2 regions of the Sporosarcina sp. So3-204 genome follow, and region 1 is predicted to be linked to the other one. Evidence: riboswitches for the same ligand, from Rfam matches in the RefSeq annotation. Region 1 holds a riboswitch; the other holds the start of a gene.
What was found. A riboswitch is a leader RNA that binds a small molecule or an ion and turns the genes downstream of it on or off. The one in region 1 is predicted to bind FMN.
Positions count from the first base shown of each region.

Region 2: it holds a riboswitch for FMN, as region 1 does, so the genes downstream of both, AC3RV6_RS06665 (ECF transporter S component) here and ribD (bifunctional diaminohydroxyphosphoribosylaminopyrimidine deaminase/5-amino-6-(5-phosphoribosylamino)uracil reductase RibD) in region 1, are expected to answer to the same signal.

Region 1 covers NZ_CM176485.1:2,521,842-2,531,019, reverse strand. The annotation lists gene AC3RV6_RS12480 (response regulator transcription factor) at 1-455, opposite strand, end outside; gene AC3RV6_RS12475 (FixH family protein) at 758-1,516, shown strand; gene AC3RV6_RS12470 (S-ribosylhomocysteine lyase) at 1,694-2,164, shown strand; gene AC3RV6_RS12465 (PH domain-containing protein) at 2,287-3,774, opposite strand; gene AC3RV6_RS12460 (PH domain-containing protein) at 3,774-4,268, opposite strand; FMN riboswitch at 4,449-4,593, shown strand; gene ribD (bifunctional diaminohydroxyphosphoribosylaminopyrimidine deaminase/5-amino-6-(5-phosphoribosylamino)uracil reductase RibD) at 4,656-5,738, shown strand; gene ribE (riboflavin synthase) at 5,744-6,394, shown strand; gene AC3RV6_RS12445 (bifunctional 3,4-dihydroxy-2-butanone-4-phosphate synthase/GTP cyclohydrolase II) at 6,407-7,600, shown strand; gene ribH (6,7-dimethyl-8-ribityllumazine synthase) at 7,613-8,083, shown strand; gene AC3RV6_RS12435 (amino acid ABC transporter substrate-binding protein) at 8,250-9,086, shown strand; gene AC3RV6_RS12430 (amino acid ABC transporter permease) at 9,073-9,178, shown strand, end outside.
Region 2 covers NZ_CM176485.1:1,386,801-1,395,978, reverse strand. The annotation lists gene sleB (spore cortex-lytic enzyme) at 1-487, opposite strand, end outside; gene prsW (glutamic-type intramembrane protease PrsW) at 568-1,245, opposite strand; gene AC3RV6_RS06695 (YpdA family putative bacillithiol disulfide reductase) at 1,310-2,272, opposite strand; gene AC3RV6_RS06690 (metallophosphoesterase) at 2,275-3,045, opposite strand; gene AC3RV6_RS06685 (LysM peptidoglycan-binding domain-containing protein) at 3,134-3,808, opposite strand; gene AC3RV6_RS06680 (RecQ family ATP-dependent DNA helicase) at 3,894-5,330, opposite strand; gene AC3RV6_RS06675 (YpbB family protein) at 5,321-6,370, opposite strand; gene AC3RV6_RS06670 (4Fe-4S domain-containing protein) at 6,676-6,927, shown strand; gene AC3RV6_RS06665 (ECF transporter S component) at 7,065-7,649, opposite strand; FMN riboswitch at 7,806-7,938, opposite strand; gene AC3RV6_RS06660 (hypothetical protein) at 8,015-9,178, opposite strand, start outside.

The DNA.
Region 1 (9,178 bases):
AAAGTCACATTATTAATCGTTGTTGTATGTGACTCTATATCAATAATAATAGGACCAGCTTTTAATAATTCAAGGGGTTGTAAATTCTGATAAGTACGTCTAAGTACAGATTCAACACGGGCTAAAAGTTCGGCGGGAAGAAAAGGCTTTACAATATAATCATCTCCACCAAGTTTTAATCCATTCACTTTATCCCATTCATCGCCTTTAGCTGATAAAAAGATAAGTGGGATTTTATAATTTTGTTGAACTTCATGGGCAAATGTAAAACCATCCATATAGGGCATCATTACATCAACAATGAAGAGATCTGGCGACGTTTTCTCTATTAAAGAAAGGGCATGAACACCATCAATGGCATCTATGACATTATATCCTTCTGTTTCTAAAAACTTTCGAACAAGCTCTCTCATTTGACTTTCATCATCTATAATCATGATTGTGTAGCCTTTCATTAATATGCCTCATTTCATTAAGTAATAGTTTTTTACTAAGTGAATCAATTTCATAATGATCTTAATCTGCTACAACGACGCAATATATAGTTTGAGAACGCTTCAACTCAACTATATATTGTGGTGGAGTAGCAATAAAACCCAATTATGAAATTGATTGATGTACTAACTTTAGAGTAAATATATGAAGTTCTTGTGAAAAAACAATTTACAAGGACTTCACAAATAGTTCGTGATTGTCTCTTATAATTATACTGAACTTAACGTTTATAGGTAAGTATTTAGAAAGAGGAGGAAGTAAATTGAAAAAGTTTTTATGGTTGTCTTTACTAATAGTGATAATGGGTGTACTCTCTGCTTGCGGAAATAAAGGTGAGGAAGACGATGTAATTGAAGAAGTTGAAGTCCATGCGATTGAAGCTGCTTTAACAGCGACAGAAAAAGTAGCTATTGGTGAAAAAGTAGATATAGAAGTCCTTGTTACTTATGGTGATGAAAAAGTTGAGGATGCTGATAAAGTAGCGTTTGAAATATGGGAAGAAGGTAAAAAGGACGAAAGTATCACGATTGAATCCAAAAATAAAAAAGGTGGAATATATTCTGCAGAAACAACATTTGACCATGATGGTACCTTTAATATTCAGTCACATGTAGATGCAAGAGCTCAGCATACAATGCCAATAGTAATTGCAACGGTTGGAGACGGTGGCAATTATGAAGAAGCTGAAGCGGAAGAAGGTAACGAAAACGGTCATCATGCGGATGGTTTTTCGATGCATTTCATGAAGCCTGAAGAAGTAATAATTAATGCGGAAAATGAACTAATGGTACATTTAGAACTTGACGGTAAGGCATTTGAGACGGCTAAAGTACGTTATGAAATTTGGAATGCTGACGAAGAGGGGAAGCATGATTGGATAGATGTAGAACAGCCTAAAGCGGGCGAATACACTGCGAATTATATATTTGAAAAAGCAGGGAATTTTAATATTCAAGTTCATGTTCAAGATGACCAAGACTTACATGAACACGAAATACATGAAATTATTGTATCGGAATAATTAATAGTGCCTCCACAACTTTTCAATTCGTTGTGGAGGCTTTTCATATGTTTGGGAAGAAATTGTAATCTACTGAGAAATGTGATAATATTAAAATATTCAATCCCTATTGGTTAGGTTGGATTATGTGATGCTGTAATAGGTTACTTGGAAAATAGAGAAAAAGGAGAGATTTCGATGAAGGAAATGAATGTTGAAAGCTTTAACTTGGATCATACGAAAGTAGCTGCACCTTACGTGCGTTTAGCGGGCCAGATTCAAGGGGCGAATGGTGATGAAGTTTACAAATATGATCTTCGTTTTAAACAGCCGAACAAGGAATTTATAGAAATGCCTGCACTTCATTCAATAGAGCATATTATGGCGGAAACAATTCGAAACTATTCAGACAACATAGTAGATATCAGTCCTATGGGATGTCAAACTGGTTTTTATTTATCTGTAATTAATCATGAGAATTATGATGAAATATTAACGATTTTAGAAAATACATTGAATGATGTATTGCTCGCAACAGAAGTACCAGCGTGTAACATTTTTCAATGTGGTTGGGCAGAGAGTCATAGCTTAGAAGGTGCGAAAGAGCTCGCAAAAGAAATGCTCGCGAAGAAAGATGAGTGGGCACAAGTATTTGCCGTAGAAGCGTAATTAAAAGTATGGAGCAATTCGCCTTATTTTATATGTGTAAAATGGGTTTCTCATAATAGAAATCCATAAATATTTCTATTCGCAAATTGGAAAACGCACAGACATAAAAATGTCTGTGCGTTTTATTCAATATTCACATCATCCATTCGTCCATAATACCAAGTATAAAATTCAACAGCCATTTCATGTGGAATATCACTTATACTGGCATGATGAACTGGTTTTGCCTGGTTAATCGTCTCGATGGATGCGAGTCCTAGTATTTGTTGGAATTTATTTCTTGAAACGCTAATTTCAACGATTTTATCTCTTCTTGAAATGAAAGTAGATGTCTCAAGAATACCTGTTTTAAATTGAATGAATTTCCCATTTAAAACATAGCGTGTGTTTACGTAATCAGCTATTCGCGAGCTGATAATAAGAAGTAAAAGTGCTGCAGATAAAATCCACCAAGCCTGTTCAGTATTTAATAATGTTGGTTTAAAATAGATGAGTACTGCGGTTACGATAACCCAAAACCAACTAGGTTTTAATAAACGTACCCAGAATGACTTTTTCGGAAGTCGATTCATCATTTGCGTAACTTCATATGACGGCAATAGTTCATGTATCATCTCATAGGCCCGTTTAACAGGCAGAAAAGGATAAAGTGAATTAGTATCAAGTGATAATTCTCCAACGCTTCCAACGCTGATTAATTTGATTTCAACAAGACCAAGTATCCGTTTCATTGTGGATTGTGTAATCTCTATGGCTTGTACACGGTCTTTCTTAATTTTAAATGCGGATTCATCTAAAACACCTTTTGTAATATAGATACTTAAATTATCTGAAGAGATTTCGTACTTACCGTATTTTAGGAAAGCACGAACGATTCCAAATCCCATAGAAATGATAAATAAGAAAATAACGACGATTGCGATAAACCACCCAGAACTGAGTATCTTCTCAATAACTCCTTCAGCTTTATCTTCGATATTAAAAAATTGATTAATTTTAAAGAAAAGAGAAGCGATTAAAGGAATAAGAAATAGGAAACTTAGTGAAGTAAATGATGCTTTTATGATATCCATTTTAGTCGGTGTAAAGTGAATAAGTCTATCTTCTACTATTTTTTCCGAAGAATCATCCATTTCATCACTTTCGATTTCAAGGGATTCATTAAGTTCAGGATTTTTAACTTGTGATTCGATTTGATCGGCTTCATTTTTTGTTACTACTTCAAAAAAAACTGAAGAATCTATACCTGTCATACCAGTTTCAAATTTAATAGACGTAACTTTGAATAACTTGTGAAGAAATGTCGTTCTACGTTGAACGTTTTGAACTTTTGAAAAAGGAATTGTCCGTTGAGATTTAGAAAAAATGCCTTTGTTTAAATGAAACGAAGTGTCATCCAATTTATACTTTAGTGTAAACCATTTTAAAATAATCCAAATAATAGATATTGTAACAAATAGAAAGAATGCTAATCTGCCATATTTAATAAAAGTTGAATCAGATCCGTTTTTAAAGACAAACAGTAATAAGAAGGCGAAAAAAATATTTTTAATTAGATTCCAAAGGTCAAAAAGCATTAGAAGTGGATTAAAGCGTTTAATGTCATGCATTATTCCACTTCCTTTATTTTTGCAAAATGAGCAATTTGATTTCTTAGTTCTAATGCAACTTTTTCAGGAAGGGCGGGTATTCCATGTGATGATCCCATCGTTTCGATAGATATTGAATAGAGCCCATATTTCCGCAGAAGTGGGCCTTGGTTAGTTGCAACAGACTGTATTTTGGTCATAGGGACAAGTTGATGTACTTCATTGAATGCCCCAGACTTTAATTGTAAAAACTCCGAATCAACCCCATAACGCCAGTGTTTGTAACTTAAATAAGGCTCAATTACTACCGACCACACAGCTGACAACAACGTCAAGATAGAAATTCCAATGAGAATTCTACCAACCCAAATATTCCATGAGAAGTAATGAACTACAAAAAGTAATACAGCAAGAATAATAAATCCGGTTAAATGGGTAATTGACTCACGAATCACCCAAACTTTTACAACGTCTTTTGAGAGTCGTTCTTTTGGTGATATAATTTGGCTATACATGTAAACACTCCTATGAATCTAAATTATTGTATGCATACTGTTAATTATGGATTAAATTTCGTTATAATTTTTAAAAAGATATAACTCTAGTTTGTCTTAATACAGCGAATCTGTCAAAAAAACAAAAATATTTTTGATTTTAATAATGTAGTGTGATAAATTAGCATTAGTTCTTGTTAACAAACACTTCGGGGCAAGGTGAAATTCCTTACCGGCGGTAATCGAGTGGTTCACTCGTTAGTCCGTGACCTGTCTTCTTCGGAAGATGGCTGAACTGGTGAAATTCCAGTACCGACAGTTAAAGTCTGGATGGGAGAAGTTGTTTGAGACAATTACTATGTTCGATCCGTTCTGCTCTTTTCTTAATATTAGAAAGGGGGGATTTTTATGGATCATAAATTTTATATGAAACTTGCTCTCGACCTAGCACGAAGCGCAGAAGGACAAACGTCACCAAATCCACTTGTCGGCGCTGTTTGTGTGATAGATGGTCAGATTCTTGGGACAGGTGCGCATTTGAAAGCAGGAACACCCCACGCAGAGGTACATGCGTTAACAATGGCAGGAGAAGCATCAGTTGGTGCAGATCTTTACGTTACGTTAGAACCTTGTGCACACACTGGTAAAACACCACCTTGTGCAAAATTAATCATCTCTAGTGGGATTCGTCGTGTTTTCATCGCATCCATCGATCCGTTTCCGTCAGTCAATGGAAGAGGAATTGAATTGCTTAAAAATGCCGGAATTGAAGTAGAAATCGGTATTCTACAAGAAGAGGCAGAGCATATAAATCGAGCATTTTTTCATTTTGTCAAATACGGTCAACCATACGTTACCTTGAAAGCAGCCGCGACACTTGACGGTCGTCTTTCAACGCAAACTGGGGACAGCAAATGGATTACTTCGGCAGATTCACGAACCGATGTCCATCACCTCCGCCATACCCACGATGCTATTTTGGTAGGCGTAGAAACCGTACTTCACGATAATCCTTTCCTCACCACCCGTTTGCCCCATGGTGGAAAGAATCCAATACGTATTATTTTAGACAGGCATCTTAGGACGCCAAAAACAGCAAATGTTGTAACAGATTGTGCAGTTGAAACAATTATATTCACACTCGATTCCGAGCGTTCGGAAACGGTTTTTTCAGCATATCCATTTGTTACAATTGAGTCGATACCTGAGGAAATAAACTTTTTAGAAGAAGTATTAAAACGTCTTGCAAATAAAGGAATTATGACTTTATTTGTAGAGGGCGGAAGTCAGGTACATTCGAGTTTCATCGATGCTGGTCTTGCAGATGAGCTTTATTTGTACATGGCACCTAAGTTAATAGGAAACGGCTCTACTTTATTTGCCGATAACTCGAGAAATGTCATGTCGGAAAGTGAAACCTTAGCGTTCATAGATGTGAAGAAAATTGGTGAAGATATTAGGTTGCATGCTAAATTTTTGAAGGAGGAATAGCGAAGATGTTCACTGGAATTGTGGAAGAAATTGGAACGGTTTCATCCGTTACCCCTGGCGCTACTTCACTTCAACTAGTAATTAAATGTGAGAAAGTTATAGAAGATGTAAATAAAGGAGATAGCATTGCAGTTAATGGTGTTTGTCTCACAGTATCGACCTTTTCGAAGAGTCATTTTACTGCTGATGTCATGCCTGAAACGGTGAAAGCAACAACACTACAAGCACTTCGTTCAGGCAGTGTCGTTAATTTAGAGCGTGCTATGGCGGCAAATGGACGTTTTGGTGGTCATTTTGTAAGTGGTCACGTTGATGGAACAGGTGAAATCATTACTGTTCGTAAAATAGAAAACGCCGTTTATATGGAAATTAGTATTGCACCTGAACTACTGAATTATTTCATTCCTAAAGGATCAGTCACTGTAGATGGCACATCACTTACGGTGTTTGGTGTTACGAAAATGGGTTTTATTATTTCTTTAATTCCTGTCACGCAAGAAGATTCAGTAATTGGTCGTAAAAGAATTGGCGATAAAGTAAATATTGAATGCGATATGCTTGCGAAATATATCGAACAACTACTTACGAAAAAGGAAGTTCACGCAAGTAGTGGGCTAACGATGGATAAGCTTTTAGCAAATGGTTTTCTAGATTAAGGGGTGAACGAATTGTATGCAACAGTAGAAAAAGCACTAGAAGAATTAAAAAAAGGTAAAGTTATCATTGTTGTAGATGATGAAGACCGTGAAAATGAAGGTGACTTTGTTGCACTAGGAGAGTTTGCGACCGCTGAAGTGATTAATTTCATGGCGACTGAAGGACGTGGTTTAATCTGTGTTCCAATTGAAGAGGAAAAAGCTACACAGTTAGACTTAAACTTAATGACGGCAAACAACAGTGATGCATATGGTACCGCCTTCACCATAAGCGTGGATCATGAATCTTGTCATACTGGCATTTCTGCTTTTGAAAGATCTGGAACAATCTTGAACATGCTTGGGCAAGATGCCCGTCCATCAAATTTTAAGCGTCCGGGACATATTTTTCCTTTAGTAGCAAAACCAGGTGGTGTGTTAAAACGTGCAGGACATACAGAAGCTGCAGTCGATTTAGCAAGACTTGCTGGAAGTGAACCAATTGGCGTTATTTGTGAAATTATAAATCATGATGGAACAATGGCAAGAAATCCTCAGTTGCTAGAACTTGCAAAGAAGCTGGACCTAGTTGTTTTGACAATTAAAGATCTGATTGCATACCGACGCGCGACAGAAATGCTAATCGAACGTGTTGTTGATGTTAATTTACCAACAGAATTTGGTGACTTTACTGCTGTTACCTATATTGAAAAATTGACTGGCCGCGAACATATTGCTTTGGTTAAAGGCAATGTTGAAATTGCGGAGAATGTATTAGTTCGTGTGCATTCTGAATGTTTAACGGGTGACGTTTTCGGATCAAGTAAATGTGATTGCGGACCACAACTTCATGCAGCGCTTGCGCAAATAGAGGAAGCCGGAACAGGAGTAATGCTTTATATGCGCCAAGAAGGACGCGGTATCGGTCTAGTTAATAAAATGAAAGCATATAAACTTCAAGAAGAAGGCTATGATACGGTTGAAGCAAATGAGAAGTTGGGATTTGCTGATGATTTAAGAGATTATGGAATTGGTGCTCAAATTTTACGTGATCTTGGTCTGACAACAATTCATTTGCTGACGAATAATCCTCGTAAAATAGCTGGACTTGCAGGCCATGACCTTGAAATTACTAAGCGTATACAAATAGAAATGCCTTTGAAAAAAGAAAATTTGAATTATATGGAAACGAAGAAAAACAAACTTGGACACTTGTTACATAATTGAGGGGGAATTTAAATGGGTACAATTTATGAAGGACATTTAGTTGGTACAGGGTTAAAGATAGGAATCGTTGTTGCAAGATTTAATGAGTTTATTACAGGGAAACTTTTAGGTGGGGCTGAAGACGCACTACGACGTCATGGCGTTGATAACGAAGATGTGGATGTTGCTTGGGTACCAGGTGCTTATGAAATTCCACTCGTTGCAAAAAAGATGGCTGCAAGCGGGAATTACGATGCAATTATTACGCTTGGAACAGTTATTCGTGGTGCTACACCCCATTTTGACTATGTATGTAGTGAAGTCGCAAAAGGTGTTTCAGCGATAAACATGCAAGAGGGAATCCCGGTTATTTTCGGCGTACTAACGACAGATACAATTGAACAAGCAATTGAGCGTGCAGGTACTAAAGCAGGAAATAAAGGTTGGGACGCAGGGAGTTCCGCTATTGAAATGGCAAATTTATTAAAACAGATTAAAGGATAAAGAAATAGACTATATTATGGAGACCAAAGAGTGTTTTACTAGCTTGACTTGGTCTCCTTTTTGTTTGCCATAATTTAACTTGATAAAAAATCTTTGACGGTTAGAATAATTTGTAGTAAGCTATTAATACCAAGTATACATATAAGGATTAAAGGGGCGGTTATTATTGAAGAAATTTAGATTACTATTTTTACTATTATTAAGTACAGTTATTTTATTAGCAGCATGTGGGAACGAAAAGAAAGATAGCGCTGATAATAAGGAACCTAAAAAAAGCGAAAATTCTACAGATACACCCAAAGATTTATTAGCTCAAATTCAGGAAAAAGGCGAATTAGTCATTGGTACGGAGGGTGTTTATCCGCCATTTACATTTCATGATGATAAGGGGCAACTTACAGGTTTTGATGTTGAAATGGCAACAGAAGTAGCTAAAAGATTAGGTGTCAAACCAGTATTTTTGGAAACGCAGTGGGACGCTATGTTTGCGGGATTAGATTCAAAACGATTTGATATGGTAGCGAATCAAGTAGGTATTAATGATGAACGTCTTGAAAAGTATAATTTCTCTGATCACTATAATATATCAGTCGGTGTTTTAGTTGCACAAAAAGATAATAATGAGATTGACAGCTTTGATGATATTAAAGGTTTAAAAGCAGCGCAAACCTTAACGAGTAATCACAGGGCAACTGCTGAAAAGTACGGTGCTGAAGTAATAGGAGTTGAAGGATTTGTTCAAACAGTAGAATTGATTAGTTCAAAACGTGCGGATGTTACAATTAATGATAATTTATCAGTTTTAGATTTCTTGAAACATAAGCCAGATGCGCCTTTGAAAATTGTAGCAACTTATGATGATGAAGTTAAAATAGGACTATTATTTAGGCAAGATAGCGACACTTTGGTTGAAGCGGTAAATAAAGCATTAGGTGACATGATTGAGGATGGAACGCACTTGGAGCTTTCTGAGAAGTGGTTTGGTAAAGATGTTCTTAAATAATATTTTTGGTGATTCAGAACGTATTCAAAGGTTGACTGACATTGGTACGTCATCACTATTACCTTTACTTGAGGGAGCTATTAAATATACGA
Region 2 (9,178 bases), 1.1 Mb from region 1:
CACGCGCTTCACCATAAACCGCATTTGATAATAGTTTTAAGTCTTGTTCTGAATATTTCGAAGGTAAATGCGCTTCCTTCTTAGTCCCAGATCCTTTTTTAACTTGTGAGGCGAGCGGCGTTCCACCGTAGTGAGTAAACTTGTTCCCTTTTTTTATATTATCCTTTACAAACTTCTCATCAAAATTCGAAACGTTAACAAGTTTACTTTTGGTTTTTGCTCCTGCAACTCCATCTACGGGAAGTCCGTAATTTTCTTGAAATTTTCGTAGAGCCCAATATGTGCCATAACCAAACTTACCGTCAATAGTACCTGTATACAGACTGATATATTGAAGCCTTGACTGTAGCTCGATTACATCATCACCAAATGAGCCCTGATGAAGTTGTTGTGAAGTAAATGCACCTGTTTGTATCGGCGAAATAATATACACACTACCGAGAAGAAGTAATACAATCACTAGATGAATTGAAAACTTTTTCAACAAGATTCCTCCTTTTTATTTAGCTTGTCCAATATCAAGTAATTTATGACATAAAAAAAGACCTGGCATTTGCCAAATCTCTACTACTTCATATCCGCTTTCCGTCTAAACTGTTGCATGGCAAAAGTATGTGCATATTTTACTCGTGTCAAACCAAACCACCATAAGAAAAGCATAAAAGGAATAATCAAATATAAAAAAAGTTCTTGGATGGCAAAAATTGTATTATATATAAAGTGCAAAGTATACGGCGCAAGAAATGCTAGGAGGAGATACTTCTTTTTGGCAGACTCTTTAGCAAATTTTGCCCGCCCAAAATAATAACCAAGGACAACACCGAATAATGCATGGCTAGAAACGGGTAATAATGCGCGGATAAAAGCAATATCAGTTCCGTATGTTAAAAGATAAAGAACATTTTCAACTGTTGCAAAACCTAAAGATACACTCGCTCCGAACAGAATACCATCATATACATCTTCAAATTCAACATGCCTATAAATTACTAGAAGTAAAATTAACCATTTAAAGAATTCTTCAAGACCACTTGTAAAAACAACATTACTTAAAAAGTTATTCGTGAACACCGCTTCTTCTTCAAAAACGTGTTGTATAAACATAATCGGAAATGTCATAATAGCGCCATACAAAAAAGTCTGAAATAACATATGCGAGGGTTCTTTTGCAATTTGTTTCCGTAAATAGAAGTAACTAAATAACGCTAACCCTGGCGCAATTGCTACTGTGAGAAGTATAAACATGTTAACCCTCCTACACGTAATATTGTATCATTGTTTACGAAATAAGAGGACCACGTCTAATTAGTTAACTTTGCGATTCAATCGCGCGTGCAATGATGCCCCCGTGAAGTTTTCCATTTTCAATAAAAATCTCATTCGCATTTTTCCCCGCCGCAATTACACCAGCAATATAAAGCCCTGTAACGTTCGACTCCATCGTATCTTCGTTGAAAGTAGGAATACCAGTCAATTCATCTATCGCAATTCCTATATGTTTAAGAAACGCATAATCCGGATGATAGCCAGTCATCGAAAACACATAATCATTAGGAATTTCAATAGAATTTCCGTTATTTTCTATCGTAATAGAGGATTCAGCAATCGCCGTCACCGAAGATTCAAACTTCATCTTTATACCACCACTATTAACTAAACTAACAAAACCCGGTAAAATCCAAGGCTTCACACTTGGTGAATAATCAGATCCTCGATAAACAACAGTCACTGAAGCACCTGCGCGCTCAAGCTCAAGTGCTGCATCTATTGCTGAGTTTTTACCACCAATGACAACCACCTTTTTTTGAAAGAACGGGTGGCCTTCTTTAAAATAATGAAATACATTAGGTAAACTTTCACCTTTAATTCCTAACATATTCGGATTATCATAGTAACCTGTAGCAACTACAATATTGTCAGCTCGATATTGTTGTTTACACGTTTCAACTCGGAATCCTTGCGGGGTTTTCTTAATTACATTTACCTGCTCGAAATTATTCACTTTTATATTTTTCATTTTCGTCACTTCACGATAATAGACAAGTGCATCATTACGTTTAGGTTTATCTTTTGCAGTAATAAACGGAATGTCTCCAATAGATAACTTAATACTCGTGCTAAAAAAGGTTTGATGTGTTGGATAGTTATAAAGCGAATTAACGATATTTCCTTTTTCTATCACTAGCACATCTAAACCTATATTCTGTAACTCAATCGCTGTTGATAGCCCACAAGGACCTCCCCCAACAATGATGACATCTTTGTGTAACATTTTTACAACCCCTCAACTTCTTTGGCTCTATAATTTAGCGTAATAACATGACATTCAGGTGGTGCTCCTAACCTAAACGGAACCGTTGAAGTGCCATAGCCATTGCTTATTAACTTGCCTCGATTGCCGTTCACTACAAAGGATCCTCTTTCAAATAAGCCATATTTCCCCCATCTAATTTGTCCGCCATGTGTATGCCCAGCAATCATTATAGCTGGTTGTAATAACCCTTCAATCGTTTGCAACACTTTAGGTTGATGACTCACACAAATCACATGGTCATAACGGTCAATACCACTTAGAGTAGAATCTATATCTGTTTTTCTAGTAGACGGATCGTCCGTTCCACATATTCCCCAACCAAAGTGATTAGGAACTCTTTCATTTTCATTGTCTAGAATCTTTCCATTAAACCGGTCGATAATATCACGAATTCCCTGTTCTCCAGCCTCACGATCGTTATTTCCCCAGATGTAATACACTGGGCCTAACTTGGCCAAATTACCAACGTTTTTTGATATACGCGATAAAGGGACGCCTCTTTCCGCTAAATCGCCACCTATAATTACAATGTCGACTCCATAACCAATTTTATTTAATAATTTTGTATCTATTTTACGTCGATGAATGTCTGAGATGAAAAAAATCTTTAAAGTAGAATCACATTCCTCATCATCAACATTCAATTTATGTTGAATAACATTTCTTCTTTTTGCACTTACAAACATGAGGGCGAATAATATTGTAAAGCATAAGATAAGTGCTCCTAACATTTTTTTAATCGTAATCGTTTGCCACCTTCCAACTTTATTTAAAAAAGTTTTTTATAAGACCTATAAAATATTTTGCCACGAACTGCTATTAAGGTATGACGAGTTTGCTGCCTACAGTAATCTCATTCGATTTCAAACCATTTGCTTGCTTGATTTTATCAACACCATCACCATTTTTATAGTACTTCAACGATATGCGATATAAATTCTCGCCAGGTGCTACAGTGTGCGATGTTGCACCTATGACTGGTTTCGTTTCTGGTTTCGTTTCTGGTTTTAGAACGGGTTTTGGATCAGGCTTTTTTTCTGGCTCAGGCTCTGGTTCTGGCTCTGGTTCTGGCTCTGGTTTAGTGTCCGGCAATACTTCAGGAGCCGGATCTGGTTTTGTTTCGATGTCAGGACTGGCTTCAGTTTTTCCGTTACCATTATCGACTATATCTACTTCAATATCCGTTTTTTCCGATTTGCCACCAGAAGTATTTTTACTCGTTTCAAACTGGACAGTTGTATTATCAACATCTACCTCTTCATTTCCTTTAGGTTTATACCAATTTGAAATAACGAATATCAAGATACATACAGGAATTAAAGTAAATAAAACTAGTATTATATTAATAATATTATGACGAGACCTTTTTTGTGGCTTTCGCGCGCTTCTATGTAATTCAGCGCGAGATGTAATACTCGATTTAGCGCTTCTATCACCCAGATTTATCTCTTTGCGATGTTCTTCAAATTCGGATTTATAATCTTTTTTATCCATAATCACATTCTCCTATCACAATCATACCTATCGTTCCCTCTATTATGGCGAATTTTGTCGGAAAAGTAAACGGACATCCTACCTATCAACCCAGAAGTTGAGTTAGCCTTTCAGACCAATTAGTTAAATGTCTAATTGTATTATTAGTTTTTTCGTTTACAAGCCATTCTTCATTTATTGCTCCACAAACCGAGCAACAACATTTAGGATTTCTAGACAATTTCTCATCAAAGTAATCAAGTAATGCCTCACGAATACAACTATCCCCTTTAACAACTTCAAGCATTCTTTGTAATTGACGTTCCTTCTTCAATCTTTGTTCCTGAATTCGAAGAACTGTCTCTTCTAAGGACATTCTCTCAAGATAAAACTCCGTCACTCTTTTACCGGTCTCACTTAATCCAGCTAACTGTGCTGCTTCAGATTTCGGAACCAACTCTGTAACCAACTGACTGAAGATCCGTATTTCCTCTTCGTCTGGAATATCATCCTGAATAATGAAACGAGTCTTCCTTTCATCGTCCCCTGAATAAAGCAAGGTAGTTATCGATAATTCATCGTCACGACCTGCTCTACCAACTTCTTGCATATATCCAGCTATCGTTGAAGGGATATGTTCATGAATAATTTGTCGTATATTACTTTTATGTATACCCATTCCAAAGGCATTTGTTGCACAAATCCATTCAATTTCCCCTGTCAAAAACTGTTGTTGGATGAACGCACGATCCTCTTGTTCCATTCCGGCATGATAACTAGAAACAGAATTACCTTGTGCCGTAAGCTCTGCCGCTAATTCATCTGATCGTTTTCTTGATGAAACATAAATAATACCCGGCCCCATCGTTCTCTTTACCCTGTCACATATCCAATCGGTTTTAGCAGAAATTGATGGAAGCTTGTTAATCGCATAGGATATATTTGGTCGATCAAGTGAAGAACGATGGATAATTGGATTTTCTAGATGTAAATACTCTTTAATTTCATCAGTCACCTGAACGTTTGCTGTCGCAGTTAATGCTAGCAAATTTGGTCGATCTATTTGTCGTAAAAACTCACCTATCCTTAAATAGTCCGGTCTAAAATCAAAGCCCCATTGTGAAATGCAATGCGCCTCATCAACAACAATAAGTGCAAGTTTAATACTTTTTAATTCAGCAGAAACGATAGGTTGTAACAGCATTTCGGGCGAGATAAACACAAACTTATAAGTTCTTAAATTTGCTATTATTTGATTACGTTCTGAAAAAGAAAGAAATGAATTTAATGCAACGACACGTTTTTCTCCATGTTGCTTCATAATAGCTACTTGATCTTCCATCAGTGCGACTAGTGGAGATATAATGAGAACCGTTCCCTCCAAAGCATAGGCCGGTAATTGGTAACATAATGATTTACCACTGCCCGTCGGTAAAATGGCTATCGTATCTTTCCCTACAATAACATCTTGAATAACCGCTTCTTGACCTGGCTTAAATTCACTATATCCAAATTTATTTCTTAATATATCTTTTATGTCCACTTCGAAACCTCCTCCGATTGCGAACTTAAAATTAATCGTAACTGAAAAAAAGAGAGTGTATTGAACTCTTCTTTTAAAATTTTTAAACGCTTTGTCCTAAGTTCATTTACCTTAACAAGTACAGCTTCTATATCGGTTTTCGCAACAAATTGCTCAATCGAGAAACTAGGATCATTTGCCGCAATTTCTACGAAATGATCCTCAATTGTACTAATCTTCAAATTACGTATTTTAGATATTTCTTCTATAGACAAGCCTTCAGCTAAATAAAAGTTTGTCCGCTTAGAAGAATCGGTCAAATAAGAAGTGACTTTTATGTTTTCCGTTATTTTTCTTAAAAATGCAAAATCAGTTGACGTTTCAATCACATCAAGTAAAAGATGTAGACTTTCAATAAAATAAAGATAGACGGATGTAGTTGTGATATGTAGCTGTTCAGCTAATTGGTCCCATGTCCACCCTGTTATTTCAAAACCGCCTAATCGATGCGTCAAAATACTTTTCTGTATATCTTTCATGCCACTTCTATCTATCAATTGTTGTATTTCAATCATAAATTCACGTGAGAAAGATGGCTCAGATATCGGTTGTCTAAACAAAAGTTTTTTTACAAACTGTTGAATCTCAATATTTTTTTGAATTGGTAAAAATGATTTCTCTCCTGCCTTAAAGTTTGATATCGTTTGTACGACTAGTGAAAGTCTTTCAAAAAACAGAATTTCATTCCCTCGATAATTAAATCCATTAAAACGAAAGTCATAAATTGATTTAACAGTATTCCGGCCATTCTCCGTCAGATGCACAATAGAGTCTTGGTCTATTAAAATCAAATTGGCATTTTCTAAAAAGTTTGCCGCTTTATCATATGTGTCTACTTTTAGTTTAGGTAAAATAGAAAAAAAGTCTCTTAAATTGTAATTATCAGCGTCTTGTAATGTTTGGCCAGAACGCTTACCCCTCAAAAGGTGGAGTCCCGCATAAATTGTTCGTTCACCGTCAAGTTTACATATAATCTTTAATAATAGAGATGAAAGTTCCATAATATATTCCTCTTTTCAAAGAAAAGTTGTTTTATGTTGAAAATTCCTACGAATTTCATTAGAATAGAGTCGGAGCAAGAAGTATAAATACGTCTCAGCGGAATTGCGGTCAGAGCTTAAGTCTTCGTGATACAGATCCGACAGCCTTTGCTTCAAGACACGTCGTTCCAAGCCCGAGTTGATCTATTCAGCCTGGGTTTGAAATACTTACTGAATTCAGGGAGACTATGCATTCATACCGTCACTTATTGAAGCAGGGACTTCTACTGGATTCAGCTAAACGGTAAAAAAGAGGAGATACGAACATGCCTAAATACACAATTGTCGATCAAGATACATGTATCGCTTGCGGAGCTTGTGGAGCTGCAGCGCCTGACATATACGACTATGACGATGACGGAATTGCATTTGTTATTCTAGATGATAACATGGGTACTGCAGAAGTACCAGAAGAGCTATTGGAGGACATGGAAGATGGTTTTGATGGTTGTCCAACTGACTCAATCAAAGTCGCTGACGAGTCTTTTGATGGCGACGCATTGAAATTTGAAGACTAATCAGAAAAGCCATTACGCCAAGACTGTTTTTCAATTTTCCAAGCTAACATAAACGAGATATAGTTAAAGGGTCGCTCTAGAATTCTAGAGCGACCCTTTATTATTTAAACATGCAAAAAAGGAATATGAACATTATATCAATCAAACATTAATTTATTTCTTTGTAGCTCAATCCATTGTTTCATCTTATTAAATAAAAGGATTGAGAGTGTTGCTAAAATAACACCTTTTATTAAGTTAAAAGGTAATATACCAAGTACAATCATAGTGTATAATGCATCACCTGTTACTGGCGGCATATTTAAGAAATATGTGTACATCGGTAAAAACACAACATAGTTTAAGAAGCTCATCCCAAAGGCCATTACCCCAGTACCTGCGATTAACCCAATTGTTAAGCCTTTTGCATTTCGGAACTTATTAAAGATAAAATAGATTGGTAAAATAAATAAAATACCCGTTGTAAAGTTAGCAATTTCACCGACTGGAACTCCAGTTGGACTTCCACTAAAAAACCAATGCATAATATTCTTAATTGCTTCAACTGTAATTCCAGCTACAGGTCCCAATGTCATTATTGCAAGTACTGCGGGAATCTCGCTAAAATCAAATTTCAAAAAACCTGGTAAAGCTGGTAATGGAAAATTAAATTGCATCAAAATTGTAGCGATACTTCCAAGCATTGCGACGACAATCATCTTACGTAATTTCTTATTATTCAATTGTTCCTCTCTCCTTGTGCGATTCACTTCTAAAGAGGAAAGGTCGGTTCGTCTTCGTTAACAACAAAAATCCCCATAGCAATTAAGCTTTAGGGAGTTACAAGGCACACTTAAACAAGCGTGTTATTTGTGAGTTGAACAAATAGACGTCCGCGCCTCCACCTTCTCCCATCCAGACTATACTGTCGGCTCTAGAATCTCACTAGAATCAGCTGTTAAGCTCGCGGGCTCGAAAATATAAATTTTCATTACCGCCGGTCGGGAATTCCACCCTGCCCCGAAGATGAATCAATATTTTTTTGTACATTATTATCATATACAATAAAAAGTACTTTGTAAACTCTTTAAGTCTACAAAGTACTTTTTCATTTTAATAATAACGGAATATTATTCGGTCCAATCGGCATTGGAAGTGGTTTACTAAAATCAAAGTCATACCACTCAACCTGAACTACGTTCTCAAATTGTACTTGTTTATCAAAACTTGCTGCAGTCAACAAAATACCATCTACAAGTTGTCTTGCCTCTTTAGGATCCATTGAATCTAAATCCAACGGTTTACGAAATTTTATCTTAGTCAATCCACTATTAACATCAACTATAACTTCAAATGAGATAGAATCCGGAATGACGGGTGAAAATATATCATTTGGTTTTATTCTCATCTCCTGAAGCGCTTCTTCAAGCGTCTCATAAGAAAATGCAAAATTAGACGACAGATATTCATTCCCATCTTCTTGCTTAAATAAGTAGTAATTATTATGATTACTACCACTCTTCAATTGCATCGGTTTACTAGGTTCCCCAACTTGATCAAATTCAGTTGAAGTGCCATTCTCATTTTCAAATTTGATTTCCTTGAAACCATAAAATGTATCATGTAGCGTTCCAAGGTAGACTGACATCGTTGCAGAAGCAACATCATAACCATGTCCATTCGGTAAAATATGTGCAAGCGAATCCTTTCTTCCAACTAATTCACCTTTATATGGATGGTAGTCATTAAAACCAAGGGCTTCTTCATCTAAATTGTTTGCATACATCTTATACAAATCCAAGCTTGTAGGTTCTGACTCCCCAAAGTCCTCAACGATCTGCTCTCTAGGTATAATGAACGTAACAGGAAGACTGGATGCAGCATCACTTGCAAGTCCAAGATGGAAGACTACCCCATCCAACACATCTTTATTATAAACAGCCGGGAAATAATTTGTTCCATTAGCCCTAGTATAAAGAGATGATGATTCAGCAGCAAAACTCGCAGATTCTTCTTCTGATGTATTCATATCTGAACTATCGCTAAGCGCTTTATTTTCAAGAGCTGAACCCGCATCTTCATCGTTCATTACTGCAGTTGAGTCTGATGCTTGATCCAAACTGTTATTATTCATAAGGAACATGGACGGCAGCAAAATACTGAAAATGAGCAATGCAGCGATAGCAACGATCGCAGGTATCCATTTACCAATCTTCTTCTTAGGTGCGTCATTTATTTGTTGTAACTTTAACCTCTTGAGCACAACTTCTTT